Regions from separate parts of the Holzapfeliella saturejae genome, predicted to be linked through region 3. Evidence: predicted binding sites of a transcription regulator. Region 3 holds the regulator's gene; each other region holds the start of a gene.

Region 1 (5,268 bases), 950 kb from region 3:
AGCAGAAACGTGACCTAATAGGTAACCATTTCCAACTTGTGAGAAGAAGTCATGGTTTGAAGTTCCTGTTGATAATCCATTCATTACGATTGGATTAACATCTTCATCAGTATCAGGGAAGAGTGGATTTTGACCAAGATTCATTAAGGCTTTATTAGCATTGTAACGAAGGAAGGTCATAACCTCTTCTGTCCAGCCAATTTCATCGTAAAGATCTTGAGTGTAAAGGGCTTCATTTTCATAAAGCTTGTACAGTAAGTCATACATCCAATCTTGCATTTCTTCTTGTTCTTTTTCACTTAGTTCATTAAATCCAAGTTGGAACTTGTAACCGATGTAAGTTCCGTGAACAGATTCATCACGGATAATCAATTTAATAATTTCAGCCACATTAGCTAATTTGTTGTTACCCAAGTAGTAAAGTGGTGTGTAGAATCCAGAGTAGAATAAGAAAGTTTCAAGGAAAACACTAGCAACTTTCTTTTGAAGAGGGGAGCCATCTTGATAGATATCATTAATGTATTTTGCTTTTTTCTGCAAGTATTCGTTGTGGTCTGTCCAATCAAAAATCTCTTTAATTTCTTCGTTAGTATTCAAAGTACTAAAGATTGAAGAGTAACTTTTAGCATGAACAGATTCCATAAATTGAATGTTATTTAAAACAGCTTCTTCTTTTTGAGTACGAACATTTTCTTTTAATTTAGCCATACCATCTTGAGATTGAAGTGTATCAAGTAAAGTTAGTCCACCAAAAACGTGACCAACTACTGTCTTTTCTTCAGGTTTCAGTGTACGCCAGTCGTCTAAGTCATTAGATAATGGGATACGTGTATCTAACCAAAATTGTTCAGTTAGTTTTTCCCATGTGGCTTTATCAATAGTATCTTCAATTTCATTCCAGTTTATCGCTTTATAATAATTATCTACTTGTTCCAAAATATCATCTCCATAGGGGGTTTTAGACTTTAATTATAAATAAAACAGCTAAAGGCTGTCTAGCTGTTTTATTGGTTAAATACTACAACTTTCACATTCATTAGAGCCAACTTCTTGTGAGTCGTCTGTAAAAGTACGTACGTAATAAATTGATTTAATACCTTTGTAGTAAGCATAGTTACGTAGGATGCTCAAATCACGTGTGGTTTGTTCTTCTTCTTCTTTCCATTCATACAATCCTTCAGGAATTGTTGAACGTAAGAAGAGTGTTAAACTCATCCCTTGATCAATATGTTGTTGAGCAACAGCATAAGTGTCGATAACTTTACGCATATCTGTATCATAAGCTGAAGTGTAGTATTTAATTGTTTCGTTATCCAAGTGAGGTGCAGGGAAGTATAATTTACCATTTTTCTTCTCTGTACGTTCTTCAATTAGACGAGTAATTGGGTGAAGGCTAGCACTAGTATCATTAATGTAAGAAATTGAACCTGTTGGGGCAATTGCTAAACGATAAGCATTGTAAAGGCCATCTTGTTGGATAGCTTCTTTTAAATCTTGCCAGTCTTGTTGAGATGGAATCATAATCCCATCAAATAATTGTTTTACACGGTCTGATTTTGGTGCAAAACTTTGAGTTAGGTATTTATCAAAGTATTCACCTGTTGCATAAGTTGATTTTTCAAAATCGTGGAAAGTTTGTTTTCTTTCGCGAGCAATTTGGTTACTTTCAGCTAAAGTCCAGTAATTTAGCAGCATGAAGTAAGTATCCACAAACTCTAAAGCTTCTTTTGAGCCATAGTGAATATGTTCTTTAGCTAAGAATGAGTGAAGTCCCATAGCACCAAGACCAATTGAATGACTTAACTGGTTTCCTTTAGCAACAGTAGGAACAGCTTCAATATTTGAAGTATCTGAAATGAAAGTCAAAGCACGAGTCATCGTTTTAACTGATTTACCAAAGTCAGGACTTGTCATTAAGTTACCAATGTTTGTTGAACCAAGGTTACAGCTAATATCAGTTCCCATTTGGTCAAATTCTTGCTTATCGTTTAAGATAGCAGGTGTTTGAACTTGTTGGATCTCAGAACATAAGTTACTCATGATAATTTTACCGTCAACAGGGTTTTCACGGTTAGCAGTATCCACATTTAAAATATAGGGATAACCTGATTCTTGTTGAAGTTTTGAAATCTCATTTTCAAGTTCACGAGCTTTAATCTTATATTTGCGAATTTCATCATTTTGAACCATATTGTCATACTCTTTTGTAATATCAACATATGAGAAAGGTTCGCCATAAATACGTTCAACATCATAAGGACTGAATAAGTACATATCTTGGTTAGTACGTACAAGTTCATAATATTTATCGGGTACGACAACACCTAAAGAGAGTGTTTTAACACGGATTTTTTCATCAGCATTTTCTTTTTTAGCTGACAAGAATTGGATGATGTCTGGATGGAAAACGTTTAAGTAAACAGCACCAGCACCTTGGCGTTGGCCCAATTGATTTGAGTATGAAAATGAATCTTCAAGTAACTTCATAACGGGAATAACACCACTAGAAGCACCTTCGATTCCTTTGATTGGGGCACCAGATTCACGCAAGTTTGATAGCGCAATCCCAACCCCACCACCAATTCGTGATAATTGAAGTGCTGAGTTAATTCCACGCCCAATACTGTTCATATCATCAGTCATTTGGATTAGGAAACAAGAAACAAATTCCCCACGACGTTTTTTACCAGCATTTAAAAAGCTAGGTGTCGCAGGTTGGTAGCGTTGACTAACCATTTCATCAGCTAAAGCTTCTGCAAGTTTTTCATCGCCATTTGCGTAATAAAGGGCATTAAAAAAGACCCTATCGATGAAGGTCTCAAGATAATAAGCACCATCGTTAGTTTTTAAAGCATATTGATTATAAAACTTGTAAGCTGCCATAAATGATTTGAAACGGAAGTTTGCATCTTCCATTCTCTTATGCAAGTTTTCTAGAAAATCTTGAGAGTATTGTTCTAGAAATTCAGCTTCAATGTAGTCATGTTCAATTAAAAAGTCTAATTTTTCTTTTAAGTTATTAAATTGTTTAACATTAGGAATTACATTTTCGTGGAAGAAAGCCTTCAAGGCTTCTTTATCTTTATTAAGTGGGATTTGATTATCAACAGGACGGTTTACCTCGTTGTTTAAAACAAAGTAAGAAATGTCACTGATATTTAAATCTTTAAGACTCATATTCTTTCACAACTTTCTTGAATTCTTCGACATCTTTGTTGGTGCCATTAAATTCAAAATCAAAAATAATAGGAACGTCATAGTGTTCTGAAATTTTCTTAGCAGTGTGAAGGTAAAGATGGTTAAAGTTCTTGTTACCACCACCAGCAACACCTACTAAATTTTCAGCATTGGAGCCATAATCCAAGAACTCAAGAATACTTTCAACAAGTTCTAATTCATATGACGGCACAATCAAGATAAACGGTTCATTCATCTCATGAAATGGATCTTCATCACTAATTTCATAAGAAGGTAAATCTAACTTCTTCATAAATCTTCTGGTTTGACCAGTTAATGTGTAAAAAGCTAATTTCATGATAAAACCAAGTCTTTCACTTTGTTAGGTGCAAAACCAACAATAGGATCTTGATCAGGTGAGAAGAAAACAGGTACGCTACGGTAACCTTGGGCTTTTAGTTCTTCTAAAGCCTTTGCATCTTCATCAACATTAACTTCTTTAAATTTGATACCTTTTTGAGCAAGCAAACGTTTCATCATTTTGCACTGCATGCAGTTGTTTTTAGTGTACATGATTGATTCTGTCATGATAAAAATCCCCCTAGAAATTATTAAATGCCCATTAAATGCGACGATAATGGCCATTTGAAAGTGTATTTTGAAAATTAAATACCCCACAATATCTTGTGGGGATCAAGGTAACTCAATACCTCATGATGTAGATTGTGCGATGATTACGACTTAAAGTCAAGCGATAAATTGAATAAAAAAAGGTTGACAGATAAGAAATCGTAATCCCAACATCTTTGTAGAGTTTAGATAATTTTTTTAATTAATTGCATCTGTAAAATAATGACTTTTACGTTAAGCCACAATAATAAATTTAAGTAAAAATTTTGGTAAATGTCAACAGATTTATGGTGAGCTAAGAATATCTGCTAAATAAACGAGAGCAAAAGTTGAGAATAGCTAGACTTTAGTTTGCTATCTATTTTATAATTCTAAATGAGTGCTAAATTGAGGGAGTTTATAATATATGAAAAAATTCTTGGTGTCAGTTTTGAAGGCGGCATCTTTACTAGTGATTGTTTTGGTAGCAATGTTTGGTGCTTACAAAGGTGCACGTTATGTCGCTGCTAACCAAAAAAAAGCTGTTGTTAGTGACATGTACCAAAAAGCAAAAACGACTGACAGTTTGAAGTCGGGAGAAAATTTAACGTATCATTTAACTAAATTGGGGAGAGATGCCTTGCAGCCCGATTTATATTTTGATAAATCTAAAAGTCATACTGATCAAATGGCTTATACTTCACAAGAAGGTGGCATGCTGTACCAACATAGTGCAGGTCAGTTGACGATTCCTTCAGATATTTCAGCAGGGCACATTTTAGAAATTAAAACACCACTTTATATTGATTCATTTTCAGATGACGCGACTTTAGTCTTTGAAGATTCAGATGGTCAAAAGTTAACCTATAATGGGACTAACTTCAACACAGACTGGGATTACCGTAATCAAGGATTAGTTCGTGTTCTAACCGGAACTAATTTTGATAAGGATCAGTTAATCAATGACTCTGAATTTTTAAAGAAAAATGCAGGAAAAACCATCAGTTATCGGTTTGATAATCCCCAGTATATGATGGCTTCAAAAAAAGCATTGCAAGATAGTCAGTTAACGAAGCATAAAAATGTTGTCCTTAATCGTTCAGAGATTTCAAAAGATAAGCCATTTACTTATCAGTTCAACACATCTAGTGAAACGATTGAAGCGCTAGACTTTAAAGTATATAACCAAAATAACGATGACATTACTCAGCAATTTAAAGTGGCAATTCAATCACAAAAAATTGAAAATCATACAGACTTCAGTCAAACTTTAACAATTAGTCAAGTCGGTGACTTAACTGAAAAAGATCAACAAATTAAAATTGTCATGCCATTATACGGTCATTTTATTACGTCTGTTTTTTATGCAGGTGATAAGTTGCCAATTATTCAATAAAATTTTTAGAGGTAAACAAATGAATACAAAAAAAATAACAATTAAGCAAACGTTGCTGATTGGTTTAATGACTTTTGGTCTTTTTT
Region 2 (5,268 bases), on a different contig from region 3:
AATTCATGATTTAAAATTCTGAAAATTCCAAGACTCATTGCAACAATCGCAACTTGCGTGTTTTCTTCTGCGTCAAAGACTTCCGGATTAGTTAAATCAAGGTCTAACGCTTTTGAAGCTTCTTGGATGGTCTGACGATATAAAGGTTCAGCTTCATATAAGTCTTGTCCCATACCTTTAGACTGTTGACCTTGGCCAGCAAATAAATAACTAAAATTCATAAGCGAACCTCGATTATTCGCCTAATTTTTTGCTAACGTAGTTAACAACTTCACCAACAGTGTCTAGACTTTCGTCTTCTGTTTCGATTTCAATGTCAAATTCGTCTTCGATTTCGTTAACGATTTCAAAAACATCTAAACTGTCTAAGTCTAAGTCATCTTTAAAGTTTGTTGATTCAACAATGCTTTCTACATCTGCATCTGTTTGTTCTTCCACGATAGCTTTGATTTTGTTTAAAATTTGTTCGTTAGTCATAATTAAATTTCCTCTCAATTTTTCAATAGTTTTATTATTATTTTTAATTGTTGTTTTTTAATAGTTTAAAATGACGGTTCCAATTTCAAGACCGCCACCAAATCCAATTAAAGCTAAGGTTTGACCTTTTTTAACTGTACCATTTTGAATCACTTCATCTAGAAGAATAGGTTCACTGGCAGCAGCTGTATTACCAAATCGATCAATGTTAACATGTGCTTTAGTTGGATCTAGTTTTAATTTTTTGACCACGGTTTTTATAATTCGAGCATTAGCTTGATGAAAAATAAAATGATCAATATCTTCCAAGTCTAAGCCAGCATCTTCAAGAGCTTTATTTAATGACTCAGGAATAGCTGAAGTCGCAAAGTCATAAACTTTACGGCCATTCATTTCAAAAGATAGGGGTGTTGTGTCAAGCATTTGGTTGAAAGGGGTTTGGGTATTGAAATGTCCGGCAGTTAGGAAGCGTCCCATATCACCGTAAGTTTCAAAATTATCCCCTAGATAATGACCAGTACCTTCATTTTTCGTAATTAAGGCACCACCAGCACCATCTCCAAAGAGAATGGCTGTTGAGCGATCATTGAAGTCAACTAGTTTACTTAAAACTTCACCACCAATTACAATAGCGGTTGAAATTTTGTCATCATTAAATAATGAATGTGCCATTTTCAATCCGTAGACAAAGCCTGAGCAGGCGGTATTGATATCAAACGCCATCGCGTTAGTAGCACCAAGTTCACCTTGAACCATAGACGCTACATTAGGTGTCATATAGTCAGGAGACATTGTTGCAACGATAATCAAGTCAATGTCTTCGGCATTGTATTGGCTGTTAGTAATCAAATTTTCAGCAACGCTTAAACATAAATCGCTTGTGGTTTGCTGATTTGAAATATGTCGTTGTTTGATGCCGGTTCGCTTTGAAATCCACTCATCTGAAGTTTCCATAAATGCCGTGAGGTCATTATTGGTGACAACATTTTCAGGGACAACGTGAGCGGTTTGTTCGATAGAAAAATTTTTCATGTCGGTTTTAAGTGAGCTCATCCAAAAAGTCTTGTAAGTTGACTAAAGCATGTTTGACAACCTTGAGCTCGTCAAGGCTGAAACCTGCTAAAAAACGGTCTACCATTTTTGAATGAAATGCATTGTGTGCACGATATAACACTCGACCGCGTTTGGTTAGAGTGATATCTGTTACACGTTGATCATGAGGGTTTTTGGTGCGATTAATGAGACCTTTTCGTTCAAGGTTTCGCAAGTTAATCGTCAAGGTTCCTCTTGATAGATGCATTTTTTTAGCAATCTGTGAAGCACTTTTGGGTTCATGCAAACTAATGGCGTGAACTAAGTGGACTTCTTTGACAGTAATATCGCTAAAAGAGCTCTTTTTTAACTCCTTTTCTTCGATTCTTAAAATATTGTCATAGACATTAGCTAAAGCTTCATTAATAAAATCATGTTCCGCTTTTTTGAACTTTGTTTCGTCATCATGAACTGACATACTTTTCTCCTCAGTTAAGTTATAAGCGCAACGTCTGTTTGATTTAATCGCGATTAGCTACGATAAAAGTAAGTTCGGCTTGGCAAGCTTTCTTACCATTAACTTCTGCGTAAGTTTCAACAATACCCATGTTGGCACGTTGCTTAATCATTTTGACGTGAAGTTTTAATACATCACCAGGTTCAACTACTTTTCTGAATTTGGCGTTTTTAATCGCACCCATGTAAGCAGTCTTGCCTTCGAATTCTTTAGATTTTAAAATTAAAATAGAAGCGGCTTGAGCAAGAGCTTCAATAATTAAAACTCCCGGCATAACAGGGTTTCCAGGGAAGTGTCCTTGGAAAAACTCTTCGTTGATTGTGACATTTTTAGTTGCCACGATTGATTCTCCGGGATTGATTTCATCAACGTAATCCATAAAAAGAATTGGATAGCGGTTGGGAATCATTTTCATAATTTCGCTTGCAGTTAAAACTGGCTCCATAATTTCCTCCTAATGTTCAGCAATTGTGTTACTTTTCTGAACTGGAATTCATGGTATATTATTTTTGTTTGAATATCAAACCTTTTTTTAAAATTGGCTAATTAAAATTTGAATTTCGATAAAACAAAAACCGCTATAAACCCTTTTATATAAAGGATTTAGCGGTTTTTATTTAGCGTGTAAAAAAGTTTGATATTCAAACTACTTTTGAGCTTGTTTAATACTTTCAGCTAAGTGAACTTCGTTCACAACAAAGCGGTGAACGGCACAATTGTATCCAACTTTGTCACCAAGTTTGACAATATAGCCATTAATGTAATCGACTTCTGTTGGACGATTTTTAGAAAGGTCTTGATACATAGAAGGGTGGTGATATTTGTAATCTACACAACCATCTAAAACACCTTGAATAGCTTCTTCTTTTGTTTGAGGTAGGTCAATATTGTTTCGTTTACAAGCTTCAAAGGCTTCATCCATCATTTGGGTAGTCATTTCTTTAGCCCCTTTGAAGTCACCGAATTGTCCCATTGGAATTTCAAACATCGTACAGATTGTATTAACAACGGAGTTGAACAATAGCTTGGTCATGGCCATACTCAAGTAATCTTCACTATAAATTGGGTGAAGTTTAGCACTTTCTAAATCAGCCATGATTTGTTTTTGGTTAGCATCAGGCTCGTTATCGCCATAAGTTGCAAGATGCATACTTTCTTTGCCTTCTTTACCCATGAAGTCAACAAACCCAGGTTCAGGCATTAGTGTTGCAATCATTGCTGTTCCACCCAGAACATGTTCATTTGGGAAGAATTGAACGATTTTGTCCATGTGGCCAATCCCATTCATAGCACTGACAACATATTGATTATCGTTGAACAATCCAGCTTTTTGACAACAGTCAAGTAAGTTTTGGAGTTCCATTTGTTTGGCAAAAACTAACCAAACATCTGGTTTTTGATCATACGTTTCAGGTGAGTAAATATTAACATCGATTAACTGTTCATTTTCGTGATCACGTTGAACACGAACGCCGCCTTGCTTTTTGACAGCTTCAATATTAGGTTCCCATGAATCAACAAAGTCAACAGTGACACCTGCATTTTCTTGTAACATAACACCATATCTAAAACCCATGGCTCCTGATCCCAAAACTGCATATCTCATAATCTGTACCTCCGAATATTATAAATTTATTAAATTTTAACATTTATTACATAAAAATCAAATGTTAAAATACTTGACTTTTTCAAAAAACACAACATATAGAAAAATATTGCGTTTTTTTGAATGACGTGTACAATATCTAGTGTTGATTTTTTATAGAGAAGGGGAATGAAATTGAATCAAGACGCATTACGTGTGTTAAAACCAAGCTGGTATATTCATCAAATGAAGGGGTGGACTAAGCGAAGTTACCAGTTGTTAACATTGGGGATAATTGTTGTAATTTTAACAACAATTACAAGTGATATTAATGCTATTTCAATTACAACGATGTTTGCGGGTATTTTGGGATACACCACAACACTTGCAATTACAAACGCCAAACCTGTTAATGGTATGTTTGGTTTAATCAGTGCGATTTTATATATTATTGTCGCAATTTCAGCTAAGAACTATGCTGATGTTGTTTTACAGGCAGCTTATATTATTTTATTAGACATTCCAGTTTTAGTTCTACCTAAGTGGTCTGAGAATGTACAAGCTCATATTCGAGGTCTTTCTGACTCAAAACCATTAAGAGACTGGGGGCTAACAGCTTTATTCTTTATTGTTGTGTTTGGATTACTTTATTTAATGGATACACAGTTGTTTATTAGTCCACGACCAGTACTTGATGCTTTTGCTGGAGCAGTTGGTATTACCGGTTCTATTTTGGCAACATTAAGATTTAGAGATCAATATTACTTTTGGATTTTCCAAGGTGTAATGAGTGTGATTTTATGGGGCACAACCGCTTTTCAAGGCGATGCTAACTTTACGTTACTATTTACATATACGCTTTACTTATTGAATGATGCGTTAGCTTTATTTGATAAAAATATTCCATGGTTCCATAAAAGTGTTGACAAAAGGTGAAAACCATGTAAACATTATAAAAAAATGAAATGATTAAGCGATGATGAGAAAAGTAATTCTCAACTTCATTTTAAAGAGAGTCTACAGTTGGTGAGAGTAGATATTTGAAGCAGAATGAAAATGGTCTTTGAGCTTTTGTGAGTAAAGTAATTGAGCTTACAACGGGTACGCCTGATATAGCGTGAAGGAATGTTAGTTCCGGATTGAGAGAGTTTAGCTGTGGATTTAATCACGGCTAAATTTAAAACAAAGGTGGTACCGCGAGAGACACTCGCCCTTTTTAGGGCGGGTGTCTTTTTTTATTTCATTAATTAAAAAGGAGGAGTCAATCACATGGCAAAAGAATCATTTACAAAACAAATGCAAAGTAAGCACCTGGTGACATTATCACTTGGAGGTGTTATTGGAACAGGTATTTTCATGAGTTCAGGTTATTTAATTCAATCAGCAGGTCCCATTGGAACCTTAGCTGCATATATTATTGGGGCAATTTTGGTATGTTTGGTGATGTTGTGTTTGGGAGAATTGTCCGTTCATAATCCAACAACAGGATCATTTCATACTTATGCTAGCAAGCATATTCATCCAGGTGTTGGTTTTGTCGTTGCTTGGTTATATTGGTTAACTTGGACTGTCTCATTAGGGTCGCAACTCATTACCTTAGCCATGATTGCAAATGGTTTTTATCAAAACATACCTGTTTGGATTTGGTGCATGATAT
Region 3 (5,268 bases):
AGGTCGTCAACCTGTTAACAGTATTAAGATTGCTATAAAAGTGGTACCGCTTACAATAAAAAGCTTTCAGCCAAGGCTTTTTTCTCTGGAATTAACTGTATCAGCTTGTCTTTTATATGATAACTTTATTATAACTAATTTAATAAAAGTGTCAAGCATAAACCATTTATTCTGGATTACGTCTGTTTGAACCACTAATCGTCACTTCATGTGACAGACTTTTAACACGTTCCATAATTCGTTTGGCTTTTACCGGCTCCACGTCACCTTTAACATAAGTCAGATGATTTTCTAATTCTGCCATTGAAAAGTTCGAACTGAAGAACGTGGGTAAACGGCGTTCCATTCGGTATTGCAAGATAACCCCTAAAACATCATCACGAATCCAAGTAGTCAATGTTTCTGCGCCAATATCATCTAGCATTAAAATTGGTGTTTTTTGCAAACGTTCAATTTCAATAATAGCCGTATTATTTTGGACTTGTGATCGGATAGTTGAAGCAAAAGTTGGAAAATGGACGACAGAAACTGGCGTTCCTTTTTCTGCCAGTTTATTGGCAGTAGCTGCTAATAAATAAGTTTTACCAACACCAAAGTCTCCACACAAGAAAAATCCCTTATTCACTTCGCCATTAAGATAATCACGAATAAAACTCGCACATCCTGCTAAAGCCTCAAATCTGCCTTCACTACCGTCGTTGTAATCATTCAAAGAAGCTGTCTTTAGACTATCAGGTAATGAAATGTAGTTGAGTTGCTTAGCTAATTTTTTTTGTTTAGATTTTTCGATTGCTGCTTGAGTAGGTTCATAGCTCACTTCAATCAATCCGTCATTGACAATTAAATGTGGTGCATAGCCAGATAATGGATTATTTGAGTCGTTTTCCGTCGCTTGCTTTTGTGTCACATACTCATAAATGTTAGCACTGCTTTTTTCAACGGCACCTTCATCTAGTTTTGCTTTGTTTTTTGCAATAAATTCTTGAACATCTTTATCTTGGATAGCTTCAGTCATGAGTTCATCCAAACTAATCTTAACATTTTTCTTTTCAAGAATTTGATTAATAACACGTGAGATATTTTGCATGTAAACCCCTCCTTTAATCTGGATAATCGATTTCTTTTAATAAATTATCTAGTTGAGATAACTCTTTTTGCTCTGGCATTTGTGATTGGTTTTCTTTTTTAGACCAATCGGTCGCAATTTCTTTACGAGCTGGCTTAGACTGGTACTGCGTTTTTTTCGCTTTTTTGGGTGACTGACTTTCTCTTGCTTTTAGATAATTAACGACTTGCTCAGCATTAGTGATACCTTGTTGAAGCCAATCATTAGCTAAGTTATCCATTAAATTTTGCTTCAACGTTGGTTCATATCTTAATGCAATCCAAATCATCATGTTAATCATTTCATCTGATAAATGAATATTTTGGCTCAATCGGTAGAGAATTTGTTTTTCTCCAAAAGTTGAAAAACCACCCTTTTGGTTTTTGTAACGTTCTAAATACTGTAAAGGTGTAACTTTTTTTGCACTTGCAATCAGTTTTTTCTCTTCTACACTAAATGAATCTTGTGTTTGTGATGATTTAGACTGAACTTGTGGTTGTTTTGCCACATGAGCTGTTGAGTGGTAAGTATCAGCCAGCATATTTTCAATACGTTTGAAGTTTAAGGTTGCATCCCCAACATTCAACGTTTTAACAATGATATTGCCCAGCTCTTGTTCTGAAATACCATAAAAACGCATCATATCGTAAAAACGTTTTTGATGCTTCATTACCTCTCGTTCTGAAATGTGGTAAGCAGCTAAAAAGTCAGTCAAAAAGTCCCATTCGATTGTCGCAGCCTGTTTTTCATCTAGTTGTGATTGTTTATTCTTAGCTGGTGATTTGGTTTCATCAGCCATTTCTTTAACAACTGGTGAAGGCGACAACACCTGTTCTTCTCGCACATGAAAGATATCAAAAAAGCTACTTGAAATATCTTGTGGTTGATTAAAGATAACTGGTTTGGGTTGTGCATATTTTTCTTTTAACTTCTGATAACGAACTTCACCGATTTTTTCTAAAAGTAAACTAGATAACAAAAAGGTCTGAAAAAATTCTGAAACAGATAAAATTGGATTCAGTTCAAAGACAAAAAATAGACCCAAAACTTCGTTTGAATCTTGATAAGTTTTGAGTAGCGAAACGCCTTCTAATTTTTGTCTTGCTTGATCTATCTCACTTAGAGATAAGTCAGTTTGCTCTTGTACTTGTATTAATGTCTTGTATTGTGATCGAACAGGCATTTTGTCTGCCAATTGATTCAACGTTAAAAACAAACTGACGGCTTTAGCGCCAATTAAGGGTTGGTAGAGTAAGGTTAAAACTTCGATTTCATGTGCTGTTAATTGCTGCGGATACAGCGTATAAAATCGTTGTTTAGGATTATTAAATAACGTCATTAGATTGCGTTACTCGTCGCCTTCTTTGTTCATCATCTCTTCAAGTGTTGTCATAAATCCACTGACATCCTTAAATTGACGATAAACACTTGCAAAACGAATATAAGCTACATCGTCCAATTGTGACAACTCGCTCATCACTAATTCGCCGACTTTTTTAGAAGGCACTTCCATTTCACCACTGGTTCTAATGCCATTTTCTATTCTGTCGACAATTTTATTAAGCGCTTCACTCTTAATAGGTCTTTTTTCGGCAGCACGAATAAGACCAGCCATTATTTTATCTCGGTTAAAAGCTTCTCTAGTCCCGTCATTTTTAACAACTAAAAGCGGTGTTAATTCAATTCGCTCAAAAGTCGTAAATCTAAATTGACAGTTTTCGCATTCTCGACGTCTTCTAATTGCACGACCTTCATCACTAGGACGACTATCTATAACGCGCGAGGTTTTTTGATGACACATTGGACATTGCATGCAATCATTCTCCTAACGTTTATCTTGCGGCAACATGATTTGAGGATAATTGTCACTAAGATATTTTTCTATTTGTTTTTCAGTTTGTTTTTTTGTACCGCTGTTATTAATAATAATATCTGATAAAGTTCGCTTACGTTCAATGGACCACTGCGCTCGAATACGCTTTTGCGCTGATTTTTCAGACATATTATTACGCTTCATTAATCGGCTTAGCTGTGTTGCTTCATCAGTGTAGACCAACATCACTTGATCAAATTCAGTCCGATAATCCGACTCAAATAACAGTGGAATATCCGCAATAACCAGTTCATTTTCTGGCGTGTTAAAGTGTTCGACTTGTCTCATGATTTCTTGACGGATCAATTTACCATTAATTTGATTCAGCTGTTTAAGCTTCGTTGCATCTGAAAACACAATTGACCCTAGCTTTTTTCGATTAATCGTTTGATCAGAATTCAATACTTCCTCACCAAAAAAATCAACAATGTTATGCCAACCTTTTTTATGTGGTTCGATTAATGATTTAGCTACCTCGTCTGCATCTACAACTGGTATATTATAAGATTTAAATATCTTGGCAACTGTACTTTTTCCGGTTGCAATTGATCCTGTAAGTCCTATTTTATCCGTCATTTTTTACCACCTGACAATTTGGGCAAAATGATGTTCCTCTCCCATTTACTTTAATTTTTTCTATAGTAGTTTGACATCTTTCACAAGGCTTTCCTTGCTTGCCATAAACATGTAAGAAGTTCTGAAATTGACCTTCATTACCATTAGAATCATGATAACTTCTAATAGTTGTCCCATTTAACTCAATGGCTAACTTGATTTCTTCGTTAATAGCTTGATGCAAGCTTAAAACTTGGGCTTTTGTTAAATCTTGGGCTTTTGTTAAAGGATGAATATGACTTAACCACAAAACCTCATCGACATAAATATTGCCTAATCCACTGACAATAGATTGATCAAGTAACGTATTTTTGATGTTTTTCTTCTTTTTTTGAAGAGCTTGATAAAAATACGCTGATGTAAATTCAGCTTGATTAGGTTCATAACCTAAATATCGAATGCCAGTTTCAACCCGTTCTCGACCTGTTTCTACTAACTGTAGACGGCCAAACTTTCGTACATCATCATAACGCAATTGCGTACCATCTGTAAATAAAATACTGAGGTGTTCGTGTTTTTGAATCGGTGTTTGTGAAGAAACTAACCGATATTTACCTTCCATTCTCAAATGAGAAACAATCGTTAACTGGTGACTCAATCTGAGCAACAAATATTTTCCTATTCTATCTATCTTTTCAATAGTTTGACCTTGTAGCTGTGCTTTAAATTGGTCAACATCGCCTGAAACAATATTTGGATAAATCACGTCAACTGATTCGATTTTTTTCCCTTGAACTTGTGCTGTTAACGTTTTTCTGACGGTTTCAACTTCAGGTAATTCTGGCATCGGTTTTCTCCTTAATCTTTATTTAGCTTCGTACCATGATTTTCCATATGAACTATCAACCACCAATGGAACATCTAATTGAATGGCAGAAGTCATCACTTGAGGAACTAGTTTTTCAACAATAGCTAACTCATCTTGTGGCACTTCAAAAATTAGCTCATCGTGTACTTGTAGTAACATTTTAGTTCTTAAATGCTTCTCTTGCAAAGCTTTTTGCATATTAATCATCGCAATTTTAATGATATCAGCAGCAGTTCCTTGAATTGGAGAATTCATTGCTGTTCTTTCTGCAAAAGATCTTAAATGAAAGTTACGTGAATGAATATCAGGTAAATAACGACGACGATGCATCAGCGTTTCAACATAGCCATCAGATTTGGCTTGTTCGATTGTATCATCCATAAATTGTTTAACTTTTGGATACTGTGCAAAATATTGATCGATAAAAGCTTGTGCTTGTTTTCTTGGAATATCTAAATTTTTAGCTAATCCATAATCTGAAATCCCATAAACAATCCCAAAGTTAACAGCCTTAGCCTGTCGACGCATATTACTGTCCACTTCTTCAGGAGAAGATAAATTAAAAATTTTCATTGCTGTATGCGAATGAATATCATAGTCACTCTTAAATGCTTCTTGCATATTTTCATCTTCTGACATATGAGCTAACACACGTAATTCAACTTGAGAATAATCACTTGAAAAAATAACCGAATCTTCGTTAGAAGGTACAAAAGCATGTCTAATTTTACGCCCTTCTTCTAGTCTAATTGGAATATTTTGTAAGTTTGGATCAACTGATGACAACCGACCAGTTGCTGTTAGTGTTTGCAAGTAGCGTGTGTGGATTCTTTGGTCAGGATGTATCGTCTTAAGTAAGCCATTAAC

The links. Region 3 encodes NrdR, which represses ribonucleotide reductase genes. Its sites were predicted from a motif close to ACACNATATATNGTGT; they were not measured.
Region 1: nrdH (glutaredoxin-like protein NrdH) is a predicted target of NrdR. The motif match lies at 3,852-3,867, and genes of this name have one in related genera.
Region 2: pnuC (nicotinamide riboside transporter PnuC) is a predicted target of NrdR. The motif match lies at 3,763-3,778, and genes of this name have one in related genera.

The regions. Positions count from the first base shown of each region.
Region 1 covers NZ_JAWMWG010000001.1:104,533-109,800, reverse strand. Annotated here, with positions in the region: gene nrdF (class 1b ribonucleoside-diphosphate reductase subunit beta) at 1-936, opposite strand, end outside; gene nrdE (class 1b ribonucleoside-diphosphate reductase subunit alpha) at 1,012-3,177, opposite strand; gene nrdI (class Ib ribonucleoside-diphosphate reductase assembly flavoprotein NrdI) at 3,167-3,535, opposite strand; gene nrdH (glutaredoxin-like protein NrdH) at 3,532-3,765, opposite strand; gene R4Y45_RS00430 (hypothetical protein) at 4,214-5,182, shown strand; gene brnQ (branched-chain amino acid transport system II carrier protein) at 5,202-5,268, shown strand, end outside.
Region 2 covers NZ_JAWMWG010000004.1:90,363-95,630, reverse strand. Annotated here, with positions in the region: gene R4Y45_RS06725 (ACP S-malonyltransferase) at 1-221, opposite strand, end outside; gene R4Y45_RS06720 (acyl carrier protein) at 235-477, opposite strand; gene R4Y45_RS06715 (ketoacyl-ACP synthase III) at 535-1,509, opposite strand; gene R4Y45_RS06710 (MarR family winged helix-turn-helix transcriptional regulator) at 1,517-1,987, opposite strand; gene fabZ (3-hydroxyacyl-ACP dehydratase FabZ) at 2,031-2,471, opposite strand; gene R4Y45_RS06700 (ketopantoate reductase family protein) at 2,673-3,632, opposite strand; gene pnuC (nicotinamide riboside transporter PnuC) at 3,801-4,547, shown strand; T-box leader at 4,579-4,829, shown strand; gene R4Y45_RS06690 (amino acid permease) at 4,881-5,268, shown strand, end outside.
Region 3 covers NZ_JAWMWG010000001.1:1,059,164-1,064,431, forward strand. Annotated here, with positions in the region: gene dnaI (primosomal protein DnaI) at 167-1,087, opposite strand; gene R4Y45_RS05275 (DnaD domain protein) at 1,101-2,444, opposite strand; gene nrdR (transcriptional regulator NrdR) at 2,454-2,918, opposite strand; gene coaE (dephospho-CoA kinase) at 2,931-3,554, opposite strand; gene mutM (DNA-formamidopyrimidine glycosylase) at 3,544-4,380, opposite strand; gene polA (DNA polymerase I) at 4,399-5,268, opposite strand, start outside.